Regions from separate parts of the Streptomyces sp. NPDC006733 genome, predicted to be linked through region 2. Evidence: riboswitches for the same ligand, from Rfam matches in the RefSeq annotation. Region 2 holds a riboswitch; each other region holds the start of a gene.

Region 1 (9,394 bases), on a different contig from region 2:
GAGGGCGAGGACGGCGGCGATGCCCGCGAACACACCGACCGACGGGCCCCCGCCGCCGCCGTCGCCGGAGTCGCCCGACGCCTGCGGCGCGGGCGTGCTCGACGCGTCGGCGGACCCGGAGGTGCCGGAGACCGGCTCCCCGCAGCCCGTCCTGGGGTAGCCCGCGACGGCGCAGACCATGCCGGCGGAGTTGTAGCGCAGCGGCTTGGCGACGGCGGCGAGCGCGTCGGCGCCCGTCGCGTCGCCGGGGACCTGGGCGCAGGCGGTGCGGGGCGCCGGCGGCGTGGTGGCGCCGCCCGCGTCGGCGGCGGTGCCGAAGTCCAGGACGAGGGCGACGCGCTTGGTGCCGCCCTTGGGCGGCGTGCCCGCGCAGATCGCGCCGAACGAGGTGGCGCCGGGCACGTCCCGCGGCTTCGACGCGTCCTGCGCCTCGGCGCTGGCCGCGAAGCGCCAGCCCTCCACGGACCCGTCGGCGGGCCGGTCCAGAGCGGGGCCGGTCTGCGCGTACGTCCAGGTGTCGCCGGAGCGCTGCCAGAACGACCAGTAGCGGTAGGCGGCAGCCTCGGCGGGCAGGGCGGCGGCCGCGAGCAGCGCGCCGAGCGCCAGCAGGACGGCGAGCGCCCGCAGCGGGTTGCGCGCCATCAGCCCTGCTTCTTCTTGCGGCCGCTGATCAGGAAGCCGATGCCGATGCTCGCGACGAAGAAGACGCCGACGATCCACCAGGTGGCCGCGGAGCCGGACTTGTCGTCCTTCTTCTCCGCCTGGTCCGACGGGGACGCGGAGGGGCTCGCCGCCGCGGCCGGCTTCGGGCCGAGGTTGGTGAGCTGCTGGACGAGGTCGGCGCCGGCGGCGTTCTTCGGGTCGTTGCCCGTCGCGTGCGCCGCGAGGACCAGCTGCGACAGGGCGGCGGGGTTCGACTTCGACCACGTCGCGGAGTTCTTGGCGAGCCAGTCGTACGACGCCTTCGCGGTGTCGAGCTGCTGGTCCGCGGCCAGCGCGACCACGGCGTCCGCGGTGGTGCCGTAGTCCGGGGTGGGCTTGTCGGCGCCCGGGGTGACGGCGGTCAGGTGCCCGCCGCCCGCGGTGAGCTGGGCCGTCAGGTACGCGGCGCCGGCCGAGGCCGCGCCGGCCGCGTCGAGGGACTTGAACGCGTCGGGCGACGCGCAGTCCGGGGCCTTCGCGGCCGTGTTCGCGGTCGGGGCGGTGACGACGAAGCCCGCGCCGCGGGCGCCGCGCACCGCGTCGGCGGTGGCCTTGGCGCTCACGGAGAGCTTGCCGTTCATCGGGTAGCCGGAGGCGCCGCGGTCGGCGGCCTTGGCGTCGCAGCCGAACTGGAACGCCTTGAGGCTGTCCTGCGCCGCCTTCACGTCCTGCTTCACGGCCGCCAGCGCGCCGATCACGACACCGGTGGAGTCCGGGTCGGAGGCGCCGCCGGGGTTGTACGACCAGCCGCCGTCCTTGTTGCGCACCGACACCAGCCAGTCGGTGGCCTTCTTGACGACTGCGTCCTTGCCGCCCAGCGCCGTGAGCGCCTGCACGGCGATGCCCGTCGCGTTGGTGTCCTCCGTCTTGGCGTCGCAGGCCTTCGCAGTGTCCGCGCGGTAGGACGGGAAGCCGCCGTCCGCGCACTGCTGGCCGGTCAGCCAGGCCACGGCGCTGTCGGCCGGGGTCACCCCGGCGGTGTCCAGCGCCAGCAGCGCGTAGGACTGCCGCCAGACCCCGTCGTACGTCGGGTCCCCGGTGCCGTACAGACCGGGCGGCAGCGGGGTGTCGGCGGAGGCTGCGGGCACCGCGGCCATGCCGAGCACGGTGGCGGCGGCGAGCGCGGCGGCGCTGCGACGGAGGTTCATGAGGGGTTTGATGCCTTTCGCTGAGCGGTTGCGTGGCCGGGCGCAACCGCTGCGAGCCCGCGCGACTGCGCGGGGCACCGGGCTCCGGCTCCGTTACCTCGACGGGAGCCGCTCCCGTCCGTCGCGGGTACTCCGACTCGCCGACCCTGCCCTACGGGACGGCTCACGGTTGCGGGTCAGTGCCGGATTCGCGCCGGCTTCCCCCGCTCGGACGTGGATGGAATTGTCCAGAACATCGTATGCCCTGCGGGTATCGCCGCCGGTCCCGGCCCGCCCGTGCCCGCCCGCCCGTGCCCGCCCGTTCCCTCAGACCGCCTGGTAGGTGACCGGGTCGGACCCGGGGACGGCCTCGGCGCGGCCGGCCTTCACCAGCCGCCGCAGGTGCGCCTCGGCCTCGGAGACGGCGATGTTGCGGGAGCCGAACGGGATCTGCTCCCAGGGGCGGTTCCACTCCATCACCTCGGCGAGCTGCCAGGGGGTGCGCGGCGCGTCGGTGATCAGCGTGCGCAGCCCGCTCAGCCGCTCCTCGTGGTGGTCGAGCAGCTCCCGCACCCGGCCCGCCGCGTCCGTGAACGCGTACTGGTGGGCGGGCAGCACCTCGTCCGGGTCGAGCCGGCCGATGCGCTCCAGGGAGGCGAGGTAGTCGCCGAGCGGATCGGTCTCGACCGCGTCGTCCGGGTCCTCGTACAGCCCGATGTGCGGGGAGATCCCCGGCAGCAGGTGGTCGCCGGAGAACAGCCGCCGGCTCTCCTCCAGGAACAGGCAGACGTGCCCGGGGGTGTGCCCCGGCGTCCAGATGGCGCGCAGCCGCCGCCCGGCGAGGTCCACCAGCTCGCCGGGGACGATGTCGCGGTCGGGCAGCGCGGGCCGCAGCCCCGGCAGGGTCGACATCCGCCCCGACTCGCGGGCGGCGCGCAGCGGCGCGAGGTGCTCCTCGGGCGCCCCGGCGGCGACGAGCTTGGCCGTCATGTACGTCAGCCAGCGGGCCGGCGCGGCGGACCGGGTGCGCCGCACCACGGCCGCGTCGGCCTCGTGCATCGCGACCCAGGCCCCGGAGGCCTCGCGGACCTGCGCGGAGAGCCCGTGGTGGTCGGGGTGGTGGTGCGTGATGAGTACCCCGTGCACCTCGGCGACGGAGGTCCCCGCCTCGACGAGGCCGGCCTCCAGCGCGGCGTAGGAGTCCGGGTCGTCCCAGCCGGTGTCGATCAGTACGGGTCCGCGGTCGGTGTCCAGGAGATGGACGAGCGTGTGGCCGAGGGGGTTGTCGGGGATCGGGACCGGAATGCTCCAGACCCCTCCGCCGTGGTCGGTCACGCGCACCATCTGGTCCCCTCTCGCCGACGAAGTCATTGCCCACTATAACTAGAACTGGTATCAGTTCTGAAACAGCGTCAGGTATGGGCCGACCCGCAGGAGGCACCAGTAATGACCGACCTCATAGAACACGGACAGCTGTTCATCGGCGGGGAGTTGGTGGACCCGCTCGGCAGCGAGACCATCGAGGTCATCTCCCCGCACACCGAGCAGGTCATCGGCCGGGTGCCGCACGCCTCCCGCGCCGACGTGGACCGCGCGGTCGCCACGGCCCGCACGGCGTTCGACGAGGGACCGTGGCCGCGGATGAGCCTCGACGAGCGGATCACCGTCGTCACCCGGATCAAGGACGCCATCGCCGCCCGGTACGACGAGATCGGCCGGCTCATCAGCTCGGAGAACGGCTCCCCCTACTCCTGGAGCATCCTCGCCCAGTCGCTCGGCGCGATGATGGTGTGGGACGCGGCGATCACCGTCGCCCGCGACTTCCCCTACGAGGAGCACCGCGCCGGCGTCCTCGGGCCGATCCTGGTGCGCCGCGAGCCCGTCGGGGTCGTCGCGGCCGTCGTGCCGTGGAACGTCCCGCAGTTCACCGCCGCCGCCAAGCTCGCCCCCGCGCTACTCACCGGGTGCACGGTCGTGCTGAAGCCGTCGCCGGAGACCCCGCTCGACGCGTACGTGCTGGCCGAGATCACCAGGGAGGCGGGGCTGCCGGAGGGCGTGCTGTCGATCGTCCCGGCCGACCGCGAGGTCAGCGAGTACCTCGTCGGCCACCCCGGGGTCGACAAGGTGTCGTTCACCGGCTCGGTCGGCGCCGGCCGGCGGGTGATGGAGGTCGCGTCCCGCAACCTCACCCGCGTCACCCTGGAGCTGGGCGGCAAGTCCGCCGCCGTGATCCTCCCGGACGCGGACCTGGAGACCGCCGTCCCCGGCATCACGTCGGCCGCCTGGATGAACAACGGCCAGGCGTGCGTGGCCCAGACCCGGATCCTGGCGCCGCGCTCGCGCTACGACGAGATCGCCGAGCGCTTCGCCGCGGCGGCGTCCGCGCTGGTCGTCGGCGACCCGCTGGACCCGGCCACCGAGGTGGGGCCGCTGGTCGCCAAGCGCCAGCAGCAGCGGTCGTTCGACTTCATCGGGATCGGTCAGGAGGAGGGCGCCAAGGTGCTGACCGGCGGCGGCCGGCCGGCCGGACTGGATACCGGCTGGTACGTGGAGCCGACGCTCTTCGGCGACGTCACCAACTCCATGCGGATCGCCCGGGAGGAGATCTTCGGGCCGGTCATCTGCCTGCTCCCGTACGAGGACGAGGCCGAGGCGCTGCGGATCGCCAACGACTCCGACTTCGGGCTCTCCGGCAGCGTCTGGACCGCCGACGTCGAGCACGGCATCGACATCGCCCGCCAGGTCCGCACCGGCACGTACTCGGTGAACACCTTCAGCCTCGACATGCTCGGCCCGTTCGGCGGCTACAAGAACTCCGGCGTGGGACGGGAGTTCGGCCCCGAGGGCTTCGGCGAGTACCTGGAGCACAAGATGATCCACCTCCCGGCCGGCTACCAGGCGGCGGACGCCGCGGCGTCCGGTGCGGCGGGGGCGGAGGGCTGATGGGCGACCGCTGGCACATCGAGGTGGACCGCTCGGTCTGCATCGGCTCCGGCATGTGCGTCAACTCGGCCCCCGAGGGCTTCGCCCTGGACGGCGCCCGGCAGTCCCACCCGGTCGCGTCGGAGACCGACGCGTCGGAAGTGCTGCTGGAGGCGGCCGAGAACTGCCCGGTGGAGGCAATCTCCATCACGCTGCTCATGACAGGAGAGCCGGTCTTCCCGCCCGAGGAATAGCGCGGGAACTGCGCAGGGGCGCTTCCGTCGCAGGTCAGGGCGGTTTCCGTACACCATACGGGCACCCGTGCATCACGCACATATGCGTTCTGCACGGGTGTTTCGTTACGGACGCGACTGTTCCCCGTTTCGGCCACGTGAAAATCTCAAGACCTCGCGGCCGGAGGGGGAGAGCCATGGACAAGCGGTACGAGGTCTTTTGCCTCGTCGACAGGTATTTCTACGAGACCCCTGACCGCTTGTCCGCCGGCTCCGCATCCGGCGCGGGCTCCGGCGTTTCGCTCTTCGAGCCGGCCCAGCGCCCCGCCCCCGACGGCTGGCGCACCGGACGCTCCGGCGACTGGCTGCACCTGACGCCGGTGGACGCCGACGGTTCGCCCAGGACCGGAGCGCCCCTGCAGGGCTGGAAGATCCATGTCTCCGCGTGTCTGGAGAACGCGGAGAAGACCGTCGCGAAGGTCTGGGACTACTGCGTCCCGCGCGACATACCGTTCAAGTTCGTCCCCAGCCTGCCCGCCGTGCACCTGCGCAACTCCAAGTACGCGCCGCGGGAGGGCAGCGGCAAGTGCGTGACCATCTACCCGTCGGACGAGGAGCAGCTGCACACCATCCTGCGTGAGCTGGAGGAGCTGTTGGCCGGCGAAGCCGGCCCGTACATCCTCAGCGACCTGCGCTGGAACCAGGGGCCGCTCTTCGTGCGCTACGGCGGGTTCGCCCCGCGGTACTGCGTCGACGGCGCGGGTTCGCTGGTCACCGCGATCGAGGATGCCGACGGGGTGCTCGTACCGGACCGCCGGGGGCCGGCCTTCCACGTGCCGCCGTGGGTCACGTTGCCCGACTTCCTGCAGCCGCACCTGGACGCCCGAAACGCCACGACCACCAACGACCTGCCGTACCGGATCGAGAGCGCGCTGCACTTCTCCAACGGTGGCGGGGTCTACACCGGGCAGGACGTGCGGACCGGCGAGAAGGTCGTCCTCAAGGAGGCCAGGCCGCACGCCGGGCTGGCTTCCGACGGGGCCGACGCCGTCGCCCGGCTGGAGCGTGAGAAGGCCGCCCTGGAACGGCTGTCGGGTCTGGGCGTCGCGCCCGAGGTCCGCGACTGGTTCGTGCTGGGCGACCACCGCTTCCTGGTAATGGACTTCCTGGAGGGCCAGACCCTCAACTCGTTCTTCGCCCGGCGCCATCCGCTGCTCTCCAAAGACCCGGACCCGACGGCCGTCGCGGACTACACCGACTGGGCGCTGGGCATCCATGCCGGGGTCGAGAAGGCCGTCGCCGCCGTGCACAGCCGCGGCGTCGTCTTCAACGACCTGCACATGTTCAACATCATGGTCGGGCCGGACGAACGCTCGGTGCGCCTGCTCGACTTCGAGGCCGCCGCGCACATCGACGAGCACACCCGTCAGGCCCTGGCCCACCCCGGCTTCATCGCCCCGGCGGACCGCAGGGGCTTCGACGTGGACCGGTACGCGCTCGCGTGCCTGCGCCTCGCGCTGTTCCTGCCGATGACGACGCTCTTCGTGATCGACCGCGACAAGGCTCCGCACCTGGCCGACCTGATCGCCGAGGAGTTCCCGGTGCCCCGGGAGTTCCTGGACCAGGCCGTCGAGACCATCACCGGCCTCAGCCCCGCCACCCGCGGCAGGACGCCGTCCTACGTACCCGTGCGGGCGGCCGACTGGCCGAGCAGCAGGGACTCGATGGTCGCCGCGATCCTCGCCTCGGCGACCCCGGACCGCGAGGACAGGCTATTCCCCGGGGACGTCGCCCAGTTCACCGACGGCGGTGGCATCGGCCTGGCGCACGGCGCTGCCGGTGTCCTGTACGCCCTCGCCGAGACCGGCGCCGACCGGTACGAAGCGGGGGAGGAGTGGCTGCTGCGCCGCACCGACCCGCCGCCGCCCGGCACCCTGCTCGGCCTCTACGACGGCATGCTCGGCACCGCGTTCGTCCTCGACCGGCTCGGCCACACCGCCCGCGCCCTGGACCTGGCCCAGCGTGTGCTGAACGAACGCTGGCAGCGCCTGGTGCCGGATCTGTACGGCGGTCTCGCCGGCGTGGGTCTGGCGCTCGAATCCCTGTCCAGGACCACCGGCGAGAGCGGACTGCGCGCGAAAGCCGTGGAAGCCGCCCAACTGCTCGCCGACCGGCTGTCCGGCGAGCCCGGCACGCACACCGGGCTGCTGCGCGGCGCCACCGGCTCCGCCCTGCTTTTCTTGCGCCTGTACGAGCAGACCGGGGCGCCCGCGCTGCTCGACCTCGCCGCGACCGCACTGCGCCAGGACCTCGCCAAGTGCCGCGAGGACCGGGAGGGCACCCTGGTCGTCGACGAGGGCTGGCGCACCATGCCCTACCTGGGCGCGGGAAGTGTCGGCATCGGCATGGTCCTCGACGACTACCTCGCGCACCGACCCGACGAGGCGTTCGAACGGGCCCGTGCCGGGATCCTGCCCGCGGCGATGTCGCGCTTCTACGCGCAGCCCGGACTGTTCAACGGACGGGCCGGCATGATTCTCCACCTTGCCCGCACCACGACCCCGGTCGACGCGGTCCCCGGCCGCCTCGCCGCCCAGATCTCCGCACTCGACTGGTACGCCATGCCCTACCAGGGCCATCTCACCTTCCCCGGCGACCAGATGATGCGGCTCTCCATGGACCTCACCACCGGAACGGCCGGCTGCCTGCTCGCGCTCGGCGCGGCACTGGGCGAACAGCCCGCGGCCCTCCCGTTCCTCCCGCCGCTCAAGCGGCCCCAGAACGGTCCCTTCACCGGGTCCGGAAACACAACCCCGTCCCCATGATGGAAAGGAACACACCATGGCACTTCTCGACCTTCAGAGCATGGACACCCCGGAGAACGGTGGCGGCGGCGGTGGCCAGGTCAGCTCGCTGAGCCTGCTCCTCTGCTCCGCCAGCCAGGCCAGCGTCGGCCTCTGCCTCTGACCTACTGGCACCGCCAGTAGGCAACTGAGCACGGACACGGTCCCGGGCGGCCTCACGCCGCCCGGGGCCGTACCCCGTTCCCACAAGGTGAGGACATCCACTCCATGGCGCCCTCCACCGGTACGGAGACCAGCGGGACCACCGGCACATCAACCGAGGCCCCCGGATCCATGGTGGCCGTCGCCGCCGAAGCCGACCGTCTGCTGCGCGCGGCACTCCGGCACAGCGCGGGCCGCAGTGCCGCCCTCTGCGTGTGCACCACCGCCTCCGCGGTTCTCGGACTGGCTCTGCCCGCCGCCCTCGGCCGGACCCTGGACCTGCTGCTGACCCGGGACAGCGGACCGCAGGTGACGCACTGGGTCCTGTTGAGCACCGCCCTCACCTGCGTGCTCGTCCTGCTCGACACCGGCAGCGAACTGATCACCGGTGTCACCAACGCCCGCGGCACCGCCTGGGTACGCAGCCGGCTGCTGCGCCACGTGCTGGCCACCGGACCGCGCGCCACCGCCCGCTTCCCACCCGGCGACCTGGTCGCCCGGCTCACCGGCAACGCGGCCCACGCGGGCACCGCCCCGGCCGCGCTCGCCACGCTGCTCGCCACCGTGATCACCCCGGCCGGCGGCATCGTCGCGCTCGCCCTCATCGACCCCTGGCTCGCCGTCGCGTTCGCCGCCGGGCTGCCGCTCCTCGCCCTGACCGTGCGGGCGTTCGTCCGCCACACCACCGACAGCGTCACGCGCTACCTGGCCGTCCAGGGTGACATCGCGGGGCGGCTCGTCGAGGCGCTCGCCGGGGCCCGCACCATCGCCGCCGCCGCGACCACCGAACACGAGGTCGCCCGGGTCCTGGAGCCGCTGCCGGAACTGCGCCGCCAGGGACTGCGGATGTGGCACGTCCAGGGCCGTTCCAACGCGCAGGCCGCCGTCATCGTCCCGTTGCTGCAGGTCGCCGTACTCGCCGTCGCCGGCATCCGCGTCGCTCAGGGGAACCTGAGCGTCGGGGACCTGCTGGCGGCCTCGCGCTACGCCATGTTCGCCGCCGCGCTCGGCATGGCCGTCGGCGAGGTCAACGGCCTGGTCCGCAGCCGCACCGCGGCCCGCCGGCTCGCCGAGGTGCTCGCGGAGCCGGCGACCGCGTACGGCCGCGACCACCTTCCGGAGGGCGGCACGGGCCATCTCGAACTGCGCGGGGTCACCGCCGTGCGCGGCGGCCGCGCCGTCCTGGACGGGCTGGACCTGACGCTGCCCGGCGGCACGTCGGTGGCCCTGGTCGGACGTTCCGGCACCGGCAAGTCCGTGCTGGCCGCGATCGCCGGGCGGCTCGCCGACCCGGACCGGGGGACCGTGGCGCTCGACGGCGTCGCGCTCTCCGCGCTGTCGCACGACGAACTGCGCGCCGCCGTCGGCTACGCCTTCGAGCGCCCCGCGCTGCTGGGCGGCACCA
Region 2 (9,394 bases):
CTCCTCCAGGTCGACCGTCTCGTTGTCGGCGTGCAGCCGCCCCACCCGGGAGAAGGCCAGCAGGTCGTGGATGAGGGTCTGCATCCGGTTGGCGCCGTCGACGGCGAAGTCGATGTACTGCACGGCCCGCTCGTCGAGCTGGTCGGAGTAGCGGCGCTGCAGCAGCTGGCAGAAGCTGGCGACCTTGCGCAGCGGCTCCTGCAGGTCGTGGGAGGCGACGTAGGCGAACTGCTCCAGCTCCGCGTTGGAGCGGCGCAGGTCGGCGGCCTGCTCGTCCAGCCGCTCGCGGGCCGAGTCCGTGAAGGCCAGTTCGTCCGCGAGCCGTCCGCGCATCGCTTCGATGTCCACCGTCAGCCGGCGCAGGTCGGCCGGGCCGCTGGGGGTGATCGGCTGGTCGAAGTTGCCCTTGGCGACGCGCCGGACGCCCTCGGACAGCCGGTCGAGGGGCAGCGTCACCCCGCGCCGCAGCCCCGCGAAGACCAGCGCCGTCAGGGCGAGGATGACCGCGGCGATGAGCGAGAAGATGTAGTTGCGCTGGGTCCGCACGTCGTGCAGTTCGGCGTGCGCCCGGCTCCGGTCCGCCTCCAGGTCCTGCTCCAGGCGGGCGGAGCTCGCGCGGATGGCGTTGAAGTGCTGGCGGCCCTCGTCGGCCCGCTCGGCGGCCAGGGCCACCGGGGCGCCGGCCGGGGCGGAGGCCACCGGCCGGCCGAACCGCGACTGCCAGGTCTCGGCCCGCACGAGCATCTCGTCCAGGTCGGCGGCGGCCTTCGAGTCGTCGGCCAGCAGGGTGCGCAGCAGCGCGACGCTGTCCTTCTGCTGCCGCAGGCCCGAGCGGTAGGGCTCGAGGAAGCCCGGCTCCCCGGTGAGGCCGTAGCCGCGCGCGCCGGTCTCCTGGTTGATCAGGGCGCTCTCCAGCCGTACCGAGGTCACCAGCGCGGGGGTGCTGCCGTCCACCAGCCGGTCCGAGATCGTGGTCGAGCGGGCCAGGACCCACACACCGGCCACCGCGAGCAGGGTCAGGACGGCGAGGGCCGCGCTGACTCCCACGGTCAGCCAGCGGCGCGTCGTCCAGCCCGCCACGCGGCCGCGGAACCGGCCTGCCTCCGCCGCTTCGGAGCGCCGCCCCCCGGGCGGACCCCCGTGGCTGCGCACCTCTGCAAGGCCTGTCACTGCGACTCCTCGATCCCCTCGCCCCGCCGCGGCCGCGACGGGTGCCGTTCTGCCCCCCAGGTACAGACGGGCCATCGTACCCAGTCCGACAACCAAGATTGTCGCCCCGTCGGACCGACCTTAGGGTGGGTCCGGACCACTGGCCCCCCGACCCCGCAGACCTCTCCAGGAGCGCTTTCGTGAACGCCCCCGTCTCTCCCCGCTCCTACAGCATCCTGCTCGTCGAGGACGACGCGGCCGATGCGATGCTCATCGAGGAGGCCCTCTCGGAGAAGGGGCTGACCCGCGAGATCGTCCGTGTCGACGACGGCGTCGCCGCCCTGGAGCACCTGCGGGACCCGGCCACCGAGCGCCCGGACCTCATCGTGCTGGACCTGAACATGCCCCGGATGAACGGCCGCGAGCTGCTGGCCGTCCTCAAGGACGACCCGGCCCTGACCACCATCCCCGTGGTCGTCCTCACCACCTCGTCCACGCCGGACGACATCGCGGACGCCTACCAGCACCACGCCAACGCGTACGTCACCAAGCCGGTCAACCTCGACGAGTTCCTGCAGTCCGTGCGCGGCATCGACGCCTTCTTCCTCGACATCGCCACCCACCTGCCGCGCGACTGACCCCGGGACGGGAGCGCCACCGGCAGCGCACGGCCACGGTCCGACCCGGGCCGGACCGTGGCCGATCACACCCTCATCACATCCTGATCACGCCCTGACCAGGCCATTGGACCTTCCGCCGAAGCTCCGGGCAGGTGCCATGGATATTCGCATGATGAATTGCAAATGCCATGGAATCCGCCCTACGGTGGCGCACATGCAGCCTCCCTGGGCCCGCGCCCGTGCGAAGACTGCCCGCGTGCACTCACCAGGGAGGCCCACCCCCATGTCCTACGTGTCCTGCGCATTCGCCAGGCGCCGCGCCGCCGCCGCGGCCGTCACCGCCGTCCTGTTCGTCCCGCTCGTCGCGGCCTGCGGCAGTGACGACACGAAGGACACCGGAGCCTCGACGGCCCCGGCCACCACCGCCTCGGGTGCTCCCAAGGCGGCTCTGACGGTGCTCGCCGCCTCCTCGCTGACGAACGTGTTCAGGACCGCGGGCGCCGCGTACGAGAAGAGCCACCCGGGCACGACGGTGAAGTTCTCCTTCGCCGGCTCGCAGGAGCTGGCCGCCCAGGTCAAGCAGGGCGCGCCCGCCGACGCGCTGGTCACGGCGGACACCAGGACGATGGACGGCCTGAAGTCCGACACCGGTACCCCGACGATCATCGCCAGGAACCGTCTGGTGATCGCCACCGGCGAGGGCAACCCGCTGAGGATCACCGCGCTCAAGGACCTGGCCGACACCAAGTTCAAGGTCGTGCTGGCCGCGCCCGCCGTGCCCGTCGGCCGCTACAGCAAGCAGGTGCTGGACGCCCAGAAGATCGTCGTCAAGCCGGTCTCGCAGGAGCCGAACGTGCGCGCCGTCCTGAGCAAGGTCGAGCTCGGCGAGGCCGACGCCGGCATCGTCTACGCCACCGACGCCGCGACCGCCACGAGCAAGGTCGACGCCATCGAGATCCCGGACGCGCAGAACGCCGTCGCCTCCTACCCTGCCGCTACCTTGAAGACCACGAAGAACAGCGAGGCCGCCGCCGCGTTCGTGGCCTGGCTGAGCACCCCCGAGGCGCAGCAGATCCTCCGGGCGGCGGGCTTCCAGCAGCCGTAGTCCCCGTACGGAAACGGGAGCCGGCAGCCGTCCCTGCCGGTGGAGGCGGTCCGGATCGGGGAGCGGACAGCCCCCTCCGGACCGCCCCGCCCCGAACCCAGGAACCGCCGATGAGACGCACCCGCCACCGCACCCGCGGTGCGCGCACCCCGCTCGCGCTGGCCCTGCCCGCCCTGCTCGCGATCGCGTTCCTGCTGATGCCGCTGGTCGGCATCCTCTCCCGCACCGCCTGGGGCGACATCGGCACCCACCTGACGGAACCCGACGTCACCACGGCGCTGCGGCTGTCGCTGCTGGTCTCGTTCTGGGCGCTGGGGCTCTCCCTGGTGCTCGGGGTGCCGCTGGCGTGGCTGCTGGCCCGGGTCGACTTCCCCGGCAAGTCGCTGGTGCGCTCCCTGGTGCTGCTGCCGATGGTGCTGCCGCCCACGGTGGGCGGCGTCGCGCTGCTGCTCGGCTTCGGACGGCGCGGGCTGCTCGGGCCGTGGCTGGAGAACACGTTCGGCATCGTGCTGCCGTTCCACACCTCGGGCGCGGTGGTCGCGGCGACCTTCGTGGCGATGCCGTTCCTGGTCATCAGCTTGGAAGGGACCCTGACGGGGCTGCGCCCCGGCTACGAGGAGACCGCCGCCTCGCTGGGAGCGTCCCCGGTGCGGGTCTTCCTCACCGTCACCCTGCCCCTAGTCGCCCCGGGGCTGGTGGCGGGCTCGGCACTGACCTGGGCGCGGGCGCTGGGCGAGTTCGGGGCGACCATCACCTTCGCGGGCAACCTCCCCGGCACCACCCAGACCCTGCCGCTGGAGGTCTACCTGCTCCTGCAGGACTCGCCCGAAGCGGCCACGTCCGTGTCCCTGCTGCTGCTCGCCATCGCGATGGCGGTCCTGATCGCGCTGCGCGGCCGCTGGACCGGCGGCGGAGCGGGCGGCGGAGCCGGCCGGGAGCGCGGCGCCCGGCGGACGGCGGACGACGCCCCGGCGGACCCCGCCCCGCTGCCCGCCCCCGCAGTCACCGACAGCGCCCCCGCACCGGCCGCGGACGACCGCTGGTCGCTGCACACCGACGTCACCGGCTCCACCCGGCTGACCCTGGACGCCGAGCCCGGCACCACCATCGCCGTCGTCGGCCCCAACGGCGCCGGCAAGACGACCCTCCTGCGCGCCCTGCTCGGCCTCACCCCCCGGGCCCACGCCGAACTGCGCCTCGGCGGCACCGACGTGACGGACCTGCCGCCGCACCGGCGCGGCGTGGCCTGGGTCCCGCAGGACGGCGCGCTGTTCCCGCACCTGAGCGCGCTGTCCAACACCGCCTACGGCCTGCGCGCCCAGCGCGTACCGCGCGCCCGGGCGCGCCGCACCGCCCAGCAGTGGCTCGACCGGCTCGGCGTCGGCCACCTCGCCCACCGCAGGCCCGCGCAGCTCTCCGGCGGCCAGGCCCAGCGGGTGGCCCTCGCCCGCGCCCTCGCCGCCCGCCCCCGGCTGCTGCTGCTCGACGAACCGCTGGCCGCCCTCGACCAGACCACCCGCGCGCACGTCCGGCACACGCTGCGCACCCACCTCGACGGCTTCGGCGGGGTCTGCCTGATCGTCACCCACGACCCCGTCGAGGCGGTCGCCCTCGCCGACCGGGTGCTCGTCCTCGAGGACGGGCAGGCGCTGCAGGACGCGTCGCCCGCCGACGTCACCCGCCATCCCCGCTCCCCCTGGGTCGCCCGGATGCTCGGCCGCAACGCGTGGCCCGGCACGGCGACCGCCGGCGGCCTCGCGCTGGCCGGCGGCGGCCGGCTCGTCGTCGCCGACGCCCTCGCCGACGGGGCGCGCGCCCTGGCGATCATCGCGCCGGAGGCGGTCTCCGTGCACCGCGAGAAACCCGCGGGCAGCCCCCGCAACGTCTGGCCCGGCACGATCCGCGAGATCACCTCCGTCGGCAGCCGCCTGCGGCTGCTCGTCACCTCCGAGCAGGCACCCGACCTCGTCGCCGAGATCACCCCGCAGGCCGCCGCCGAACTCGGCCTCACCGACGGCACGCCCGTGTGGACCAGCGTCAAGGCCACCGAGGTCACCCTCGTCACCCTGTGAGCGGCCGGGCGCGCGGCAGCGGCTCGATACACTGCGACGCTGTCCGCGGCGAGGGAAGGGGAACGGCGAACGTGACGCGCCATGTGCTCATCCTGGGCGGCACCACCGAGGCGCGCGCCCTGGCCGCGACCCTGGCCGCCGATCGGGCGCTGCGGGTGACCAGTTCACTGGCGGGACGGGTCGCCGAGCCGCGGCTGCCCGCGGGCGAGGTGCGGATCGGCGGGTTCGGGGGCCCGGACGCGCTGCGGTGCTGGCTGGCCGACCACGCGGTGGACGCGCTGGTCGACGCCACCCATCCGTTCGCCGCCACCATCAGCGCGCACGCCGCGCGGGCGGCGGCCGCCGCCGGCGTCCCGCTGCTCGCGGTGCGGCGGCCCGGCTGGGTGGCGGCCCCGGGCGACCGCTGGCACCCGGCCGACTCCCTGGCCGGGGCCGCCGCGCTGCTCCCGGGCCTCGGCCGGCGGATCTTCCTGACCACGGGCCGGACGGGGCTGGAGGCCTTCGCCGCGACGACCGGCCTGTGGTTCCTGATCCGCTCGGTCGACGCCCCGCGACCGCCCCTGCCCGAGCCGTCGCACGTGCTGCTCGCCAGGGGGCCCTTCACCGTCGAGGGGGAGGCGGAACTGCTGCGCCGGCACCGCGTCGACGTCCTCGTCACCAAGGACAGCGGCGGACCGGCCACGGCGGCCAAGCTCACCGCCGCCCGCGAGGCGGGCGTGCCGGTCGTCGTCGTACGCCGCCCGCCGGTGCCCGGCGGGGTGCCGGTGGTCGCGACCCCCGACGAGGCGGCCGCATGGCTGCGCGCCGCGCCGGCCCGGCTCGACCCTTGACCGGATAAGCCGGATCAGCCGTCGTCGCGGTCGCCGGCGGGGGTGCGGCGCAGCAGATAGGTGTCCATGATCCAGCCCTTGCGGGCGCGGGCCTCGGCGCGCACCTCCTGGATGCGCTCCGCGACGTCGGGCAGCCGCCCCGAGACCAGGATCTCGTCCGGGGTGCCCAGGTACGCGCCCCAGTAGATCGTCACGTCGGCGCCGTCGTCGGGGAGGTGCGCGAAGGCCTGGTGCGCGTCGAGCATGACGACGACGTCGTCGGCGCCCGCGGGGAAGCCCGCGGCCAACTGCCGGCCGGTGGTGATCTGCACGGGCTTCGCGGGCCTGTTCAGCCCGGTGCGGTGCTTGGCGGCCAGCGCCGCGACACTGCTGATGCCGGGGACGACCTCGTAGTCGAACGCGACCGTCCCCCGCCCGAGGACGTCCTCCAGGATGCCCAGCGTGCTGTCGTACAGGGCGGGGTCGCCCCACACCAGGAAGGCGCCGCACTGGTCGTCCGCCAGCTCCGTGGCGATGAACCGCTCGTAGATGTCGGCCCGCCGGTGGCGCCAGTCACCGACCGCCGACGCGTAGACCGGCGACGGCGCCGTGCGGTCCCGGTCGGGGTCGGGAGCGGACACCAGGCGGTGCGGCCGCGTCACGTGCTGCTCGATGATGTCGTGGCGCAACTGCACCAGGTCCGACTTCTCCTCGCCCTTGTCCAGGACGAAGAACACATCGGCCCGGTTGAGCGCCTTGACCGCCTGCAGCGTCAGATGGTCCGGGTCGCCCGCACCGATACCGATGACAAAGATCTTCCTCACGGCGTCGAGTCTGCACCATGCCCCGCGGCCGTGGACGCGGCGGTGTCCCATCTCACCGTCCGGCAGCTGAACACCGCTGACCCCGGCACGCTCTTGGCCTAGGCTGGGCGGTGCAGCTGGTTCGCCCTGTCCGCCAGGCAGGCGCGTCGCAAGAGGGAACCCGGTGGAATTCCGGGACTGCCCCGCAGCGGTGAGTGGGAACGACCGCCGTCATACGCACTGGGACCCGAGACGGGACCTGGGAAGCGACGGCCAGTAGGTGTCTCGTGTCCGTACGAGACGTGCCCGCGAGTCCGAAGACCTGCCACTGCCCGCGCGCCTCGTCGGCGCACGGTGATTCCGGAGACCTCGAGGGCGGGTCGGAGTACACATCAGGCGGGCTCGTGCCGCGTGCGTCGTTCCGGCGCTCGGCGACGGGCGTCCCGTCCGGTCTGTGGTCCCTTCGCGCCGTCGGCTCCCCGGAGTCGTATGGGAGACACTCGCGAAGGAGAGTTCCATGACCGGTTCGACCCGTTCCCCGTCCAGTTCCACGTCCAGTTCCACGACCCGTTCCACGACCGGCTCGCCCGGCACCGCCCGCCCCACCGTGCACGGCTACCCCCGGCAGGGCCGCAACCGCGAGCTGAAGAAGGCGATCGAGGGCTACTGGAAGGGCGCCGTGGGCGCCGACGCCCTGCGGGACGCGGCCGCCGAGCTGCGCCGCACCCACTGGCGGCAGCTCGCCGACGCCGGCATCCAGGAGGTCCCGACCGGCGACTTCTCGTACTACGACCACGTGCTGGACACCAGCGTCATGGTCGGCGCGATCCCCGCGCGGCACCGCGCCGCGGTCGCCGCCGACGCGCTGGACGGCTACTTCGCGATGGCTCGCGGCACGCAGGACGTCGCGCCGCTGGAGATGACGAAGTGGTTCGACACCAACTACCACTACCTGGTGCCCGAGCTGGGCCCGGACACCGTGTTCAGCGCCGACTCCGCCCAGCAGGTCGGCGCGTTGCGGGAGGCGCTCGCGCTCGGCCTCGCCGCGCGCCCGGTGCTCGTCGGCCCGATCACCTACCTGCTGCTCGCCAAGCCCGCCCCGGGCGTCGCGGCGGACTTCGAACCGCTGACGCTCCTCGACCGGCTGCTGCCGGTGTACGCCGAGGTACTGGCCGACCTGCTCGCCGCGGGAGCGGAGTGGGTGCAGCTCGACGAGCCGGCCCTGGTCCAGGACCGCACCCCGGCCGAACTCAACGCCGCCGCGCGCGCCTACCGCGTGCTGGGCGCTCTCACCGACCGGCCCAAGCTGCTGGTCGCGTCGTACTTCGACCGGCTGGGCGAGGCCCTGCCGATCCTGGCCAAGGCGCCCGTCGAGGGCCTCGCGCTGGACTTCACCGGCCCCGCCGCCGCCAACCTCGACGACCTCGCGGCCGTCGGGGGACTGCCCGGCAAGCGCCTGCTGGCGGGCGTCGTCAACGGCCGCAACGTCTGGATCAACGACTACGAGAAGTCGCTGTCCGTCCTGGGCACCCTCCTCGGGCTGGCCGGACACGTCGACGTGGCGTCCTCCTGCTCCCTGCTGCACGTGCCGCTGGACGCCACCGCCGAGCGCGACATCGACCCGCAGATCGCCCGCTGGCTGGCCTTCGCCCGGCAGAAGACCGCCGAGATCGTCACGCTGGCCCGCGGGCTCACCCGGGGCACCGACACCATCGCGGCCGAACTCGCCGCCAACCGCGCCGACCTGGCCTCGCGGGCGGGCTCCGCCCTCACCAACGACCCGGCCGTCCGGGCCCGCGCCGCCGCCGTCACCGACGGCGACGCCCGCCGCTCCCAGCCCTACGCGGAGCGCGCCGCCGCCCAGCGCGCCCTGCTCGCCCTGCCGTTGCTGCCGACGACCACCATCGGCTCGTTCCCGCAGACCACCGAACTGCGCACCGCGCGGGCCGATCTGCGGGCCGGGCGCATCGACACCGCCGCCTACGACGCCCGCATCGAGACCGAGATCCGCGAGGTCCTCTCCTTCCAGGAGAAGGCCGGCATCGACGTCCTGGTGCACGGCGAGCCCGAACGCAACGACATGGTGCAGTACTTCGCCGAGCAGCTGACCGGCTACCTCGCCACCCGGCACGGCTGGGTCCAGTCCTACGGGACCCGCTACGTGCGGCCGCCGATCCTGGCCGGGGACATCTCCCGTCCCGAGCCGATGACCGTCCGCTGGACGCGCTTCGCGCAGTCCCTCACCGACCGCCCGGTCAAGGGCATGCTCACCGGTCCGGTGACCATGCTGGCCTGGTCCTTCGTCCGGGACGACCAGCCGCTGGGCGACACCGCCCGCCAGGTCGCGCTCGCCCTGCGCGACGAGGTGGACGACCTGGAGGCGGCCGGCAGTTCGGTGATCCAGGTGGACGAGCCGGCGCTGCGCGAGACGCTGCCGCTGCGGGCCGACGGCCGCGCCGCGTACCTGGACTGGGCGACGGAGGCCTTCCGCCTCACCGTCTCCGGGGTCCGTCCCGCCACCCAGATCCACACCCACATGTGCTACGCCGAGTTCGGCGACATCTTCCAGGCCATCGACGACCTCGACGCCGACGTCATCAGCCTGGAGGCCGCCCGCTCCCACATGCAGGTCGCGGGCGAGCTGGCCACCGCCGGCTACCCGCGCGAGGTCGGTCCCGGGGTCTACGACATCCACTCCCCCCGCATCCCCGGTGCGGCGGAGGCGGCAGCCCTGCTGCGCAAGGGCCTGGAGGCGATCCCCGCCGAGCGGCTGTGGGTCAACCCGGACTGCGGCCTGAAGACGCGCGGCTGGCCGGAGGCCAGGACCTCGCTGGAG
Region 3 (9,394 bases), on a different contig from region 2:
ACCGCCTCAGCACCTACGCCAACAACCTGGGCAACGACGCCAAAGTCGCCGGCCACGCGGAGACCACCGCGTTCAACAAGTACTACGGCTGGTACGGAGGCACCTACAACGATCTGGGACCGTGGGCCGACAACCTGCACCGGGCCGAGCCCGACCGCACCTTCGGCCTGTCGGAGTACGGTGCCGGCGCCAACATCACCCAGCACGCGCTCAACCCCTCCCAGCCCAGCCCGGGAGGCCAGTTCCACCCGGAGGAGTACCAGGCGCTGCTGCACGAGGCGTCCTGGCGGCAGCTCAAGGCCCGGCCCTTCGTGTGGGGCACGTTCGTGTGGAGCATGTTCGACTTCGCTTCGGACGGCCGCAACGAGGGTGGCCGGCCCGGGATCAACGACAAGGGGCTGGTCACCCGCGACCGGGCGACCCGCAAGGACGCCTTCTACTGGTACAAGGCGAACTGGGCCGCCACACCGACGCTGTACATCACCAGCCGCCGCTGGACCGCCCGGACCGTCGCCGCAACGCAGCTGAAGGTCTACTCCAACGCGGCCAATGTCACCGCCGTACTCAACGGCACCGCACTGGGCACGCGCAGCAGCACCGACCGGGTCTTCACCTGGACGGGCGTGACCCTGCGCCCGGGGGCGAACACCATCACCGTCACCGCGACCATCGACGGCACCACCCACACCGACACCGTCACCTGGACCCTCACAACGTGAGCCGACCCTGAACCGTTGCGCCGCCGCGGTGAACGCAACGCCCAACAGCGGCGGTTCGACGCGGAAGACGGGCATCGACGGGGGAGCGGCCGTCGCGGCCGACCGCGACACCGTCATCCGGCTCGGAGACACCATCGCGCTGCGCTACGGCAGCTGACGCCGACGCGCGGCCGCGGTGATGGGCGGGCACGGGGGCGGGGCGTGCGGTGGACGGACCGGCTGCCGTACGCCCCGCGGTGCCGGGCCCCTCAACCCCGGTCGTAGGCGTGGGACCGCGGCCGTTCTTGCGGCCGAGCAGGGCGACTTCCCCATGCGACCGCAGCGCCACGACCAAACCTGTCCGCGGACCCGTTCGGAGAGGGGGTGGACGTACTCGGACAGCCGACTATAGGTTCGTGCCGCAAGGTCCGCGGTGCAGGGAAGCCGGTGTGAATCCGGCACGGTCCCGCCACTGTGACCGGGGAGTGTGCTGCCGTCTGCACGCCACTGGCGAGGTCTGCCGGGAAGGCGGGCGGCACGCGGGGATCCGGGAGTCAGGATACCGGCCGCGGAACGTTCCGTGTTTTCCACGAGGATGGAGCAGACACGCATGGCACCGGTCCGTACCCACGCCCCTGGTGACCCCGCAGAGCGCGCACAACTCACCGCGCACTCATAGACCTTCGAGGCACCCGCCTCGCAGTTCGCCGTCCTACGGTCGCGTCGGCAGCGCACCCACCCGTGCGCCCACCGACGGTCTCGCCGTGCCTCCCCCTGGATCTCACCTGATGAGAGCAGGCATCTATGGACCACCAACTCATCCTGCTTCGTCGCAGGCCGACACCCCGCCGGCACGACCGGCCCCTCTCGTGTGGTGCCCGCCGACGACCTCCTCGACGGGGCGCTGACCGGCACCGAGGCCACCACGGCCAGGTCACCACGCCGGGCAGGACCCGCGGGAGGGCGCGATGAGTCGTCGGCAGTTCGCTCCGCAGCGGATCGACCGGCGTGGCACCTGGCTGGTGAACCGGGACTGGATCATCGACTACACGCGGGCCGGGCGGACCACCGTGGCGCGCTGGTACCAGCTGCGGGCGCAGGCGCCGGGGGAGCTGCGGCATCCGGAGCGGGTGGCACGGATCGAACGGCAGGACTGGTGGGAGCAGGAGGCGTTCACGAGCTGGTACGCGGCCTTTTTGGCGGCGCGCCGTACCGCATTGGCGTCCGTGGATGTCCGGGCCCTGTACGCGGGTGCGGCCTCGGACGTCGTCTCCATCCACGACGCCGCGCAGTGGCTCGGCTACTCCTCCGCGGCCGTCATCCGCGTGTACCGCAGTGTCCGGCCCGGATACTTTCCCGAGCCCGTGACCAGGGTCCCCGGCTGTCACGGCCGCTCCGTTCCCGCCTTCCGCCGCGGCGCGCTGTGGGAGTTCGACCGGCGGCGCGGCGGCCAGCCACCCCCGGTCGGCGAACTCGGCCCGCCGGGAGGCGGAGAGCCCTGCGACGGGACGCGGTCCGCCGAGCTGACGGACCGACAATTTCATGCGCCCGCGTGGGGGGAAAGCCGGTGGGAATCCGGTGCTGACCTGCAACCGTGAGCAGCCTTCCGTGCTGCCACGCGGAGAGCCCACCGTGCGATGTGCCTCGCTTCGCGCTGTCCTGGTCTGCAGAACGGCGTCGTCCTGACCCGGGGCCACGGCGTCACGACCGCTGCCGGTGGCACCCACCAGCGCGACGGCACGAACGGCGCCGCCCACCCCGATCCGGTGGCGACGCCGACCGCGGTCCTCGACACCGCCGCGAGACGGGCGCACTTCTCCGGGGGTGGCACCTGGTACCCGTCGTTCGACGGCTACGCGGTCAGCCGCCTAGCCGCCGAGACCGCGGGTGCCGCCGAGCACTGGAACATTGCCGTCAACGCAACCTCCATCGCGGTGGGCGGCTGCCAGTTCCGCATCAAGACCGGCGACCGGTTTGTCTCGACCCTGACCGCCTTCTGACGTCACCTTGAGAACGGCCGCCGGCTCGACCGGCTCCCACGTCGGCCAGGCGGCCACCTCGCCCGAAGCACCCCCATGCCATCGAGGAGGGCCGAAGCCGACGCGCTGAGTACTCGGGAGTCCGGCTGGGCACCGCGGCGCCGATCACCGATCCCGTCCGCGAACCACCGGAAGTCCTTGGTCACCGCCGGTGTAGGGCAGGACGGCTGCGGCGACAGGCCCGTAGGTGGTGCAGAAGCGGCAGTCGCAGGCGATGAGGGAGTTCGCGGCGCTGTGGGCGGTCGGCCAGTACCGGGACTCACAGGGGCCCGGGTCGAGCGGGGCCCCGGCGCCGGGCACTGACCGTTGGCACCAGGTGCACTGGGCGGCCGCACCCACTCCGGTCTGCTGCAACCGCCGTACAGCGTGGAGGGCCACCTCGAGCGGAACACCCTCCTCGAAAACGGTCGCAGGTGTGCTCTCCAACAGGAGCTTGCTGCGCCAGAGGCTCAGCCCGGTCAGTGCTCTGACCGCGCGCAGAGCCTCTGGCCCACCACTGCCCGAGTCGGTCAACTGCAGGGTGAATTGCGGATCCTCCACGGTCACAGCTCCTTCAGCGACGGGGCTCTCGGTCTCAGTATCTTGACCAGCCGGGCCGGCCGCCGCGGATTTCTCACGCCCGGACGCGGCGAACCGGCCCCTGCGGGGCGGGGTCGTTGTCCGTCACCTGGGCGGCTCGCCAGGCAATCCCGCCGCCGGGTCTTTCGTCCTGTGCCCCCGCGGGCGGCCCGTTCCTCTCGCCGCATCCCTGGGTCCTTACGTCTGGCGGGAGGTGCTGGCCGGGGGTGGAAGTTGCCGGGCCAGTGCTGCCGAGGTGTCGAGCAGAGGGGAGCGGCGTCACAGTAGACGTGTCTTCCGGCACTGTCCATATACCGTTCCAGTAACTTTCGAGTTCTCGGACGATGGTTCAGCAAACGCCGAGCGGGTGTGGGGGTATGTCGCGATTACCCGTCATGGAGCCCTGTTAGGCGCCGTGTTGCGGTCGCTCTGGGGCATTTGGATCCCATCGAAAAATCAGGGCCAACCCGACAATCATGCGCTTAATTGCATACAAGACCTCGTTACTCGCACGTTTTACATGGGCTCTGTCCGATCCATTGACACGGTGATGGCGGAGTCCTAGCTTCCAGGCGTTGGTTCAGCCCCATTTGGGGGGCGACAACGATATCAGGAACGGCCGGGACGCCGTCCCAGAACCGCCCGCATGCAACGTTCTACCAACATCTTCCCCCCACGGGCCGCATGAGAGGGTTCTCCATTGAGACCGAAGATCTTCACGCGCAAGACCGCAGTCGTGCTCGCCGCGCTGCCGCTCGCTGCGGTGGCCTGGCTGGCCACGACGCCCTCGCAGGCGTCGGCGACGGGCGCCTCGACCCCCGCCGCCGTGATCAGCTACTTGCAGCAGATCAGCGGCAACCATGTGGTCAGCGGTGTCCACAACAAGGAGCCGCTGAGCAACCCGTCGCAGTACACCATCCAGGCGCATGCGCTCACCGGCAAGTGGCCGGGCCTGTGGGGCGGCGAGCTGGGCTTCACCGCAGCTGACGTCGCCAACCGCCAGACGATGATCAACCAGGCCAAGACCGAGTGGGCCAACGGCTCCCTGGTGAGCCTGACCTGGCACATGTGCCGGCCGGACGTGGCGACCTGCGAGTTCAACGGCGGGATCAACGGCGCGAAGCTGTCGGACGCCGAGTGGAGCCAGCTGACCACCAGCGGCGCCACGCTGAACAACCAGTACAAGGCCAAGCTGGATGGCGCGGTCCCGTACCTCCAGCAGTTGAAGGACGCCGGGATCCCGGTGCTGTTCCGGCCCCAGCACGAGATGAACGAGGGCTGGGCCTGGTGGGGCGGCCGGCCGGGGGTGAACGGCAGCGCGAAGCTGTTCCAGATCACCCACGACTACCTGGTGTCCAAGGGCCTGGCCAACCTCGTCTGGGTCTGGAACGTCAAGGACGTCGACGGCGGCGCGGCCTCGGTGTCCAGCTACTACCCGGGTGACAGCTACGTCGACGTCGCCAGCCTCGACCCCTGGGTGCACAACTGGCCCAGCAACGAGTGGTACCAGGCGATCCTCAACGTCGCCCACGGCAAGCCCATCTCGTTGGCCGAGGTCGGCACCGTCCCGACACCGTCCCAGCTCGCCTCGCAGCCCCAGTGGGCCTGGTTCATGATCTGGTCCGAGTACCTCACCTCGGCCAACTCCACCGCGGGCCTGCAGGCGACCTTCAACTCCTCTCGGGTCCTGAGCCAGGGCCAGTTCACCATCCCGACGAGTACCCCGCCGACGACTCCGCCCGGTGGTGCGCACACGGGCGCGATCACGGGTGTGGGGGGGAAGTGCGTGGACGTGGCGGCGGCGAGTTCCGCGAACGGCACCGCGGTGCAGCTGTACGACTGCAACGGCTCCAGTGCGCAGTCCTGGACGGTCGGCACCGACGGGACGATCCGGGCGTTGGGCAAGTGCCTGGATGTGACCGGTCAGGGCACCGCGAACGGGACGAAGCTGCAGCTGTGGGACTGCAACGGCTCCGGCGCCCAGCAGTGGAGTGCCGAGTCCGACGGGCATCTGCAGAACCCGCAGTCCGGCCGGTACCTCGACGTGCCCGGCGGCAGTACCGCCAACGCCACCCGCCTGCAGATCTACGACCGCAACACCAACGCCTGGCAGACCTGGCACCTGCCCGCCTGACGACCTCACGCCGCCCCCCACTCGAAAGGCACCCCCTCATGTCCCTACGCGCCCGAACACGCGCGCTCCTGGCAGGCGGCAGCGCGGCTGCGGCCACCACGCTCGCCCTCACCCTCATCGGGGGCACCGCTTCCGCCGCCCCGCCCGCCCCGGCCGGAGTCACCAAGGCCGACGAGATCGCTTACCTCAAGAACCTGACCGGCAACCACGTGCTGTCCGGCCAGCAGGGCGGCGCGAACAGCGACCCGGCCCAGTGGGTGCGCAAGGCCCACGACATCACCGGCCAGTACCCGGGCGTCTGGAACGGCGACTTCGGATTCAGCCAGGACGACATCAACAACCGCCAGACCGTCATCAACGAAGCCAAGACGGAATGGGCCAACGGCACCCTTCCCGGGCTGATGATGCACGCCTGCCGCCCCGACGTGGCCACCTGCTCCTTCGAAGGCGGAGCGAACCCGGTCAAGGGCAGCAAGCTGTCCGACGCCGAGTGGAGCCAGCTGATCACCAACGGCAGCGCACTCAGCACCGCCTACCAGCGCAAGCTCGACCAGTTCGTGCCGTACCTCCAGCAGTTGAAGGACGCGGGGATCCCGGTGCTGTTCCGGCCGCAGCACGAGCTGAACGAGGGGTGGGCCTGGTGGGGCGGGCGCCCCGGTGCGAACGGCAGCGCCCGGCTGTTCCAGATCACCCACGACTACCTGGAGGCCAAGGGCCTGGACAACCTCATCTGGGTGTGGTCTCCGAAGGACGTCGCCGGCGGTGCCTCCCAGGCGGCGAGCTACTACCCCGGCGACAGCTACGTGGACGTCGTCGGCCTCGACGTCTGGGTCAACAAGTTCCCGTCCACCGACTGGTACCAGGCGCTCCAGAACATCGCCAAGACCAAGCCCATGGCGCTGGCCGAGGTCGGCAGCGTCCCGCAGCCAGCGCAGATGGCCACGCAACCCAAGTGGACCTACTGGAACGTGTGGATGAACTGGCTGACCGACCCGGCCTACAACTCCAACGACTCCATCAAGGCCGGCTACTACGACGCCCGCACCTACAACCGGGGCGAGATCACCATCCCGACGGGCACCCCGCCGACGACTCCGCCCGGTGGTGCGCACACGGGCGCGATCACGGGTGTGGGGGGCAAGTGTGTGGACGTGGCGGCGGCGAGTTCCGCGAACGGCACCGCGGTGCAGCTCTACGACTGCAACGGCAGCGCAGCGCAGTCGTGGACCATCGGTTCTGACGGGACGATCCGGGCGCTGGGCAAGTGCCTGGATGTGACCGGTCAGGGCACCGTGAACGGGACGAAGCTGCAGGTGTGGGATTGCAACGGCTCCGGCGCCCAGCAGTGGAGCGCGGAGTCCGACGGGCATCTGCAGAACCCGCAGTCCGGCCGGTACCTGGACGTTCCGGGCGGCAGTACCGCCAACGCCACCCGCCTGCAGATCTACGACCGCAACACCAACGCCTGGCAGACCTGGCACCTGCCCACCGGAGGCAGCACCACCCCGCCCGGCTCGTGCACCCCCAGCCTGGGGGCCGGCGAGTACAACACTCCCGTCTCCTTCGGCGGCAAGACGTACCAGGTCCTCGTGCACGTTCCGTCCCGGGCAGCGGGGGCTCGGCTGCCGCTGGTCCTGGACCTGCACGGCAGCCAGTCCACCGGTGCCGGGCAGCTGGCCTACAGCAACCTGGCGCCCACGGCGGACGCGGGCGGCTTCATCGTGGCCGCGCCGACCGGGGTGGTGCCCGCGGCCAGCGGCTTCATCTGGAACGTTCCGTACGTCACGCCCAGCGGTACCCGTGACGACGTCGGCTTCCTGCGGCAGGTCATCGACACCCTCACGGTGAATGCGTGCGTAGACCCGAAGCGGGTGTTCTCGACGGGCTACTCCGGCGGCGGCCGGATGACGTCCGCGTTGGCCTGCCTGCTCGCCGACAAGGTCGCGGCCATCGCGCCGGTGTCCGGTATCCGGGCGGGCCGGCCGAGCCCGGCCGACAACAGCAAGCCGGACCTGTCGACCTGCACGCCGTCCCGCGCGGTGCCGGTGATCGCCTTCCATGGGCAGCAGGACACGACCAACCCGTACAACGGCGGCGGGAACGGCCCGGTATGGGGATACTCCGTGCCGTTGGCCCAGGAGGCATGGGCAGGGCTCGACGGCTGCACCGCGGGGCCGACGACTGCGCAGGTCACCACCCACGTCAGCAGGACCCTCTACAGCGGTTGCCGCGACGGTGCTGACGTCCAGCTCTACACGATCTCCAACGGGGGCCACACATGGCCGGACTCGCCGCAGGACAACGGCAACGGGACCGTCACCCACGAGATCAGCGCCAACTCCCTCATGTGGCAATTCTTCCAGGAGCACCCCATGCCCGGGTCCTCCTGACCGGGCACGCGCGCCGGCGTAGCGCCCCATCCGGGCGCACGCCGGACGGCCGGCTGACGCGTCGGACAAAGACCAGCCCGCATTCCGTCGAGGAGATGACTCGTGCTCCCAGCTGTTGACCTCAGTCGAACCGGACGGGCCGGACGGACCCGTCGAACCGGACGGACCCGTCGGGCCGGACGCCTGGCCGGTGCCTTCCTGGCCGTCGCCGCGGCGCTCGCCGCGACCCTCACCGTCGCTCCGGACGCCGGCGCGCGCACACCGCTCCCGCCCCAGGGCCTTGTGCACGGTGCGCCGCAGGTCCACACCCAGCAGGGCGTCTTGTCCGGGCGCCGGGCCGCACCGGGCGTGGACTTCTTCGGGCGGGTCCCCTTCGCGTCCCCACCGGTGGGTGCGCTGCGCTGGCGTCCGCCGCAGCCCGCGCCGTCCTCGCGCGGTGTGCGGGACGCCTCCGGACCGAGTCCGGTGTGCCCGCAGACGGAGAACAGCAACGGCCCCCGCTCGGAGACGGAGGACTGTCTGTATCTCGACGTGTGGCGGCCGGACACCCCGGCGGTCCGTGCCGGCCGTGCGCCGGTGCTGTACTGGGTCTTCGGCGGCGGGGGCATCAACGGCTCCGGCAGCCAGTACCAGGCGGCGGAGCTGGCCGCCGAGACCGGCGCCGTCGTGGTGACGGTCAATCACCGGCTGGGCCGGCTGGGGTTTCTGGCGCTTCCCTCGCTCAGCGGTGAGGCGAGCGACGGCATGTCGGGTCAGTACGGGCTGATGGACCAGATCGCGGGACTGCGCTGGCTGCGGTCCAACGCCTCTGCGCTCGGCGGCGATCCGCAGCAGGTGACGGTGGCCGGACAGTCGGCGGGCGGCCGGGCCGTGTGCCGGATGCTGGCGGCCCCGCCCGCGCAGGGCCTGTTCGCGCGGGCGATCATCGAGAGCGGCGCGTGCGACGCGCAGCCCCTGGGCCCGGCCCAGGAGGCGGGCACGGCGTTCGCCGCCTCGGTCGGCTGCGGCGACCCCGCGACCGCCGCCCAGTGCCTGCGCGGCAAGGACGTCGGAACGCTGCTCGACCGGCCGGGCCCGTCCGGCACGCCGACGATCGGCGGTACCGTGCTGCCGCTCGACCCGCGGCAGGCCATCGCCGCGGGCCGCTTCACCCACGTCCCCGTCCTGGTGGGCAACACCCACGACGAGAACCGGCCGTACCCGGGCATCGCCCAACCGGCCACCGTCGACTCCCTGGCCGCCTGGGTGCGGAGCTCCTATCCGCACCTGGCCGAGCAGATCCTCGACCTGTACGCCGACCGGACCCCGGCCGATGCGGCCGGTGCGATCGCCTCCGATCCCGACCGGGTCTGCCGCGCCTGGACGATCGAGAACGCGCTGGCGCCGCGGACCCGTACCTACGCGTACGAGTTCGCGGACGCCACCGCACCGGCCGAGGCCGTCACCCCGGGCTTCACCTGGGGCGCTTACCACACCACCGAGTTGGAGTACCTGTTCACCTTCACCCGCAGTGACGGATCGCAGAAGTTCCTGACCGGGCTGAACGCCGCGCAGGAGCACTTGGCGCGCTCCATG

The links. A riboswitch is a leader RNA that binds a small molecule or an ion and turns the genes downstream of it on or off. The one in region 2 is predicted to bind cobalamin.
Positions count from the first base shown of each region.
Region 1: it holds a riboswitch for cobalamin, as region 2 does, so the genes downstream of both, ABZ721_RS09350 (prenyltransferase/squalene oxidase repeat-containing protein) here and metE (5-methyltetrahydropteroyltriglutamate--homocysteine S-methyltransferase) in region 2, are expected to answer to the same signal.
Region 3: it holds a riboswitch for cobalamin, as region 2 does, so the genes downstream of both, ABZ721_RS12355 (hypothetical protein) here and metE (5-methyltetrahydropteroyltriglutamate--homocysteine S-methyltransferase) in region 2, are expected to answer to the same signal.

Region 1 is NZ_JBEYJD010000007.1:185,696-195,089, reverse strand. Features, by position in the region: gene ABZ721_RS09355 (SCO2322 family protein) at 1-642, opposite strand, end outside; gene ABZ721_RS09350 (prenyltransferase/squalene oxidase repeat-containing protein) at 642-1,850, opposite strand; cobalamin riboswitch at 1,955-2,082, opposite strand; gene ABZ721_RS09345 (MBL fold metallo-hydrolase) at 2,157-3,173, opposite strand; gene ABZ721_RS09340 (aldehyde dehydrogenase) at 3,276-4,772, shown strand; gene ABZ721_RS09335 (ferredoxin) at 4,772-5,005, shown strand; gene lanKC (class III lanthionine synthetase LanKC) at 5,182-7,809, shown strand; gene ABZ721_RS09325 (SapB/AmfS family lanthipeptide) at 7,826-7,951, shown strand; gene ABZ721_RS09320 (ABC transporter ATP-binding protein) at 8,122-9,394, shown strand, end outside.
Region 2 is NZ_JBEYJD010000024.1:75,403-84,796, forward strand. Features, by position in the region: gene ABZ721_RS22020 (CHASE3 domain-containing protein) at 1-1,080, opposite strand, end outside; gene ABZ721_RS22025 (response regulator) at 1,350-1,787, shown strand; gene modA (molybdate ABC transporter substrate-binding protein) at 2,053-2,874, shown strand; gene ABZ721_RS22035 (ABC transporter permease) at 2,985-4,946, shown strand; gene ABZ721_RS22040 (cobalt-precorrin-6A reductase) at 5,018-5,776, shown strand; gene cobF (precorrin-6A synthase (deacetylating)) at 5,791-6,579, opposite strand; cobalamin riboswitch at 6,697-6,886, shown strand; gene metE (5-methyltetrahydropteroyltriglutamate--homocysteine S-methyltransferase) at 7,076-9,394, shown strand, end outside.
Region 3 is NZ_JBEYJD010000011.1:84,864-94,257, reverse strand. Features, by position in the region: gene ABZ721_RS12365 (glycoside hydrolase family 2 TIM barrel-domain containing protein) at 1-719, shown strand, start outside; gene ABZ721_RS12360 (hypothetical protein) at 748-876, shown strand; cobalamin riboswitch at 1,106-1,284, shown strand; cobalamin riboswitch at 2,193-2,348, shown strand; gene ABZ721_RS12355 (hypothetical protein) at 2,336-2,698, shown strand; gene ABZ721_RS12350 (glycosyl hydrolase) at 3,996-5,429, shown strand; gene ABZ721_RS12345 (glycosyl hydrolase) at 5,468-7,819, shown strand; gene ABZ721_RS12340 (carboxylesterase family protein) at 7,922-9,394, shown strand, end outside.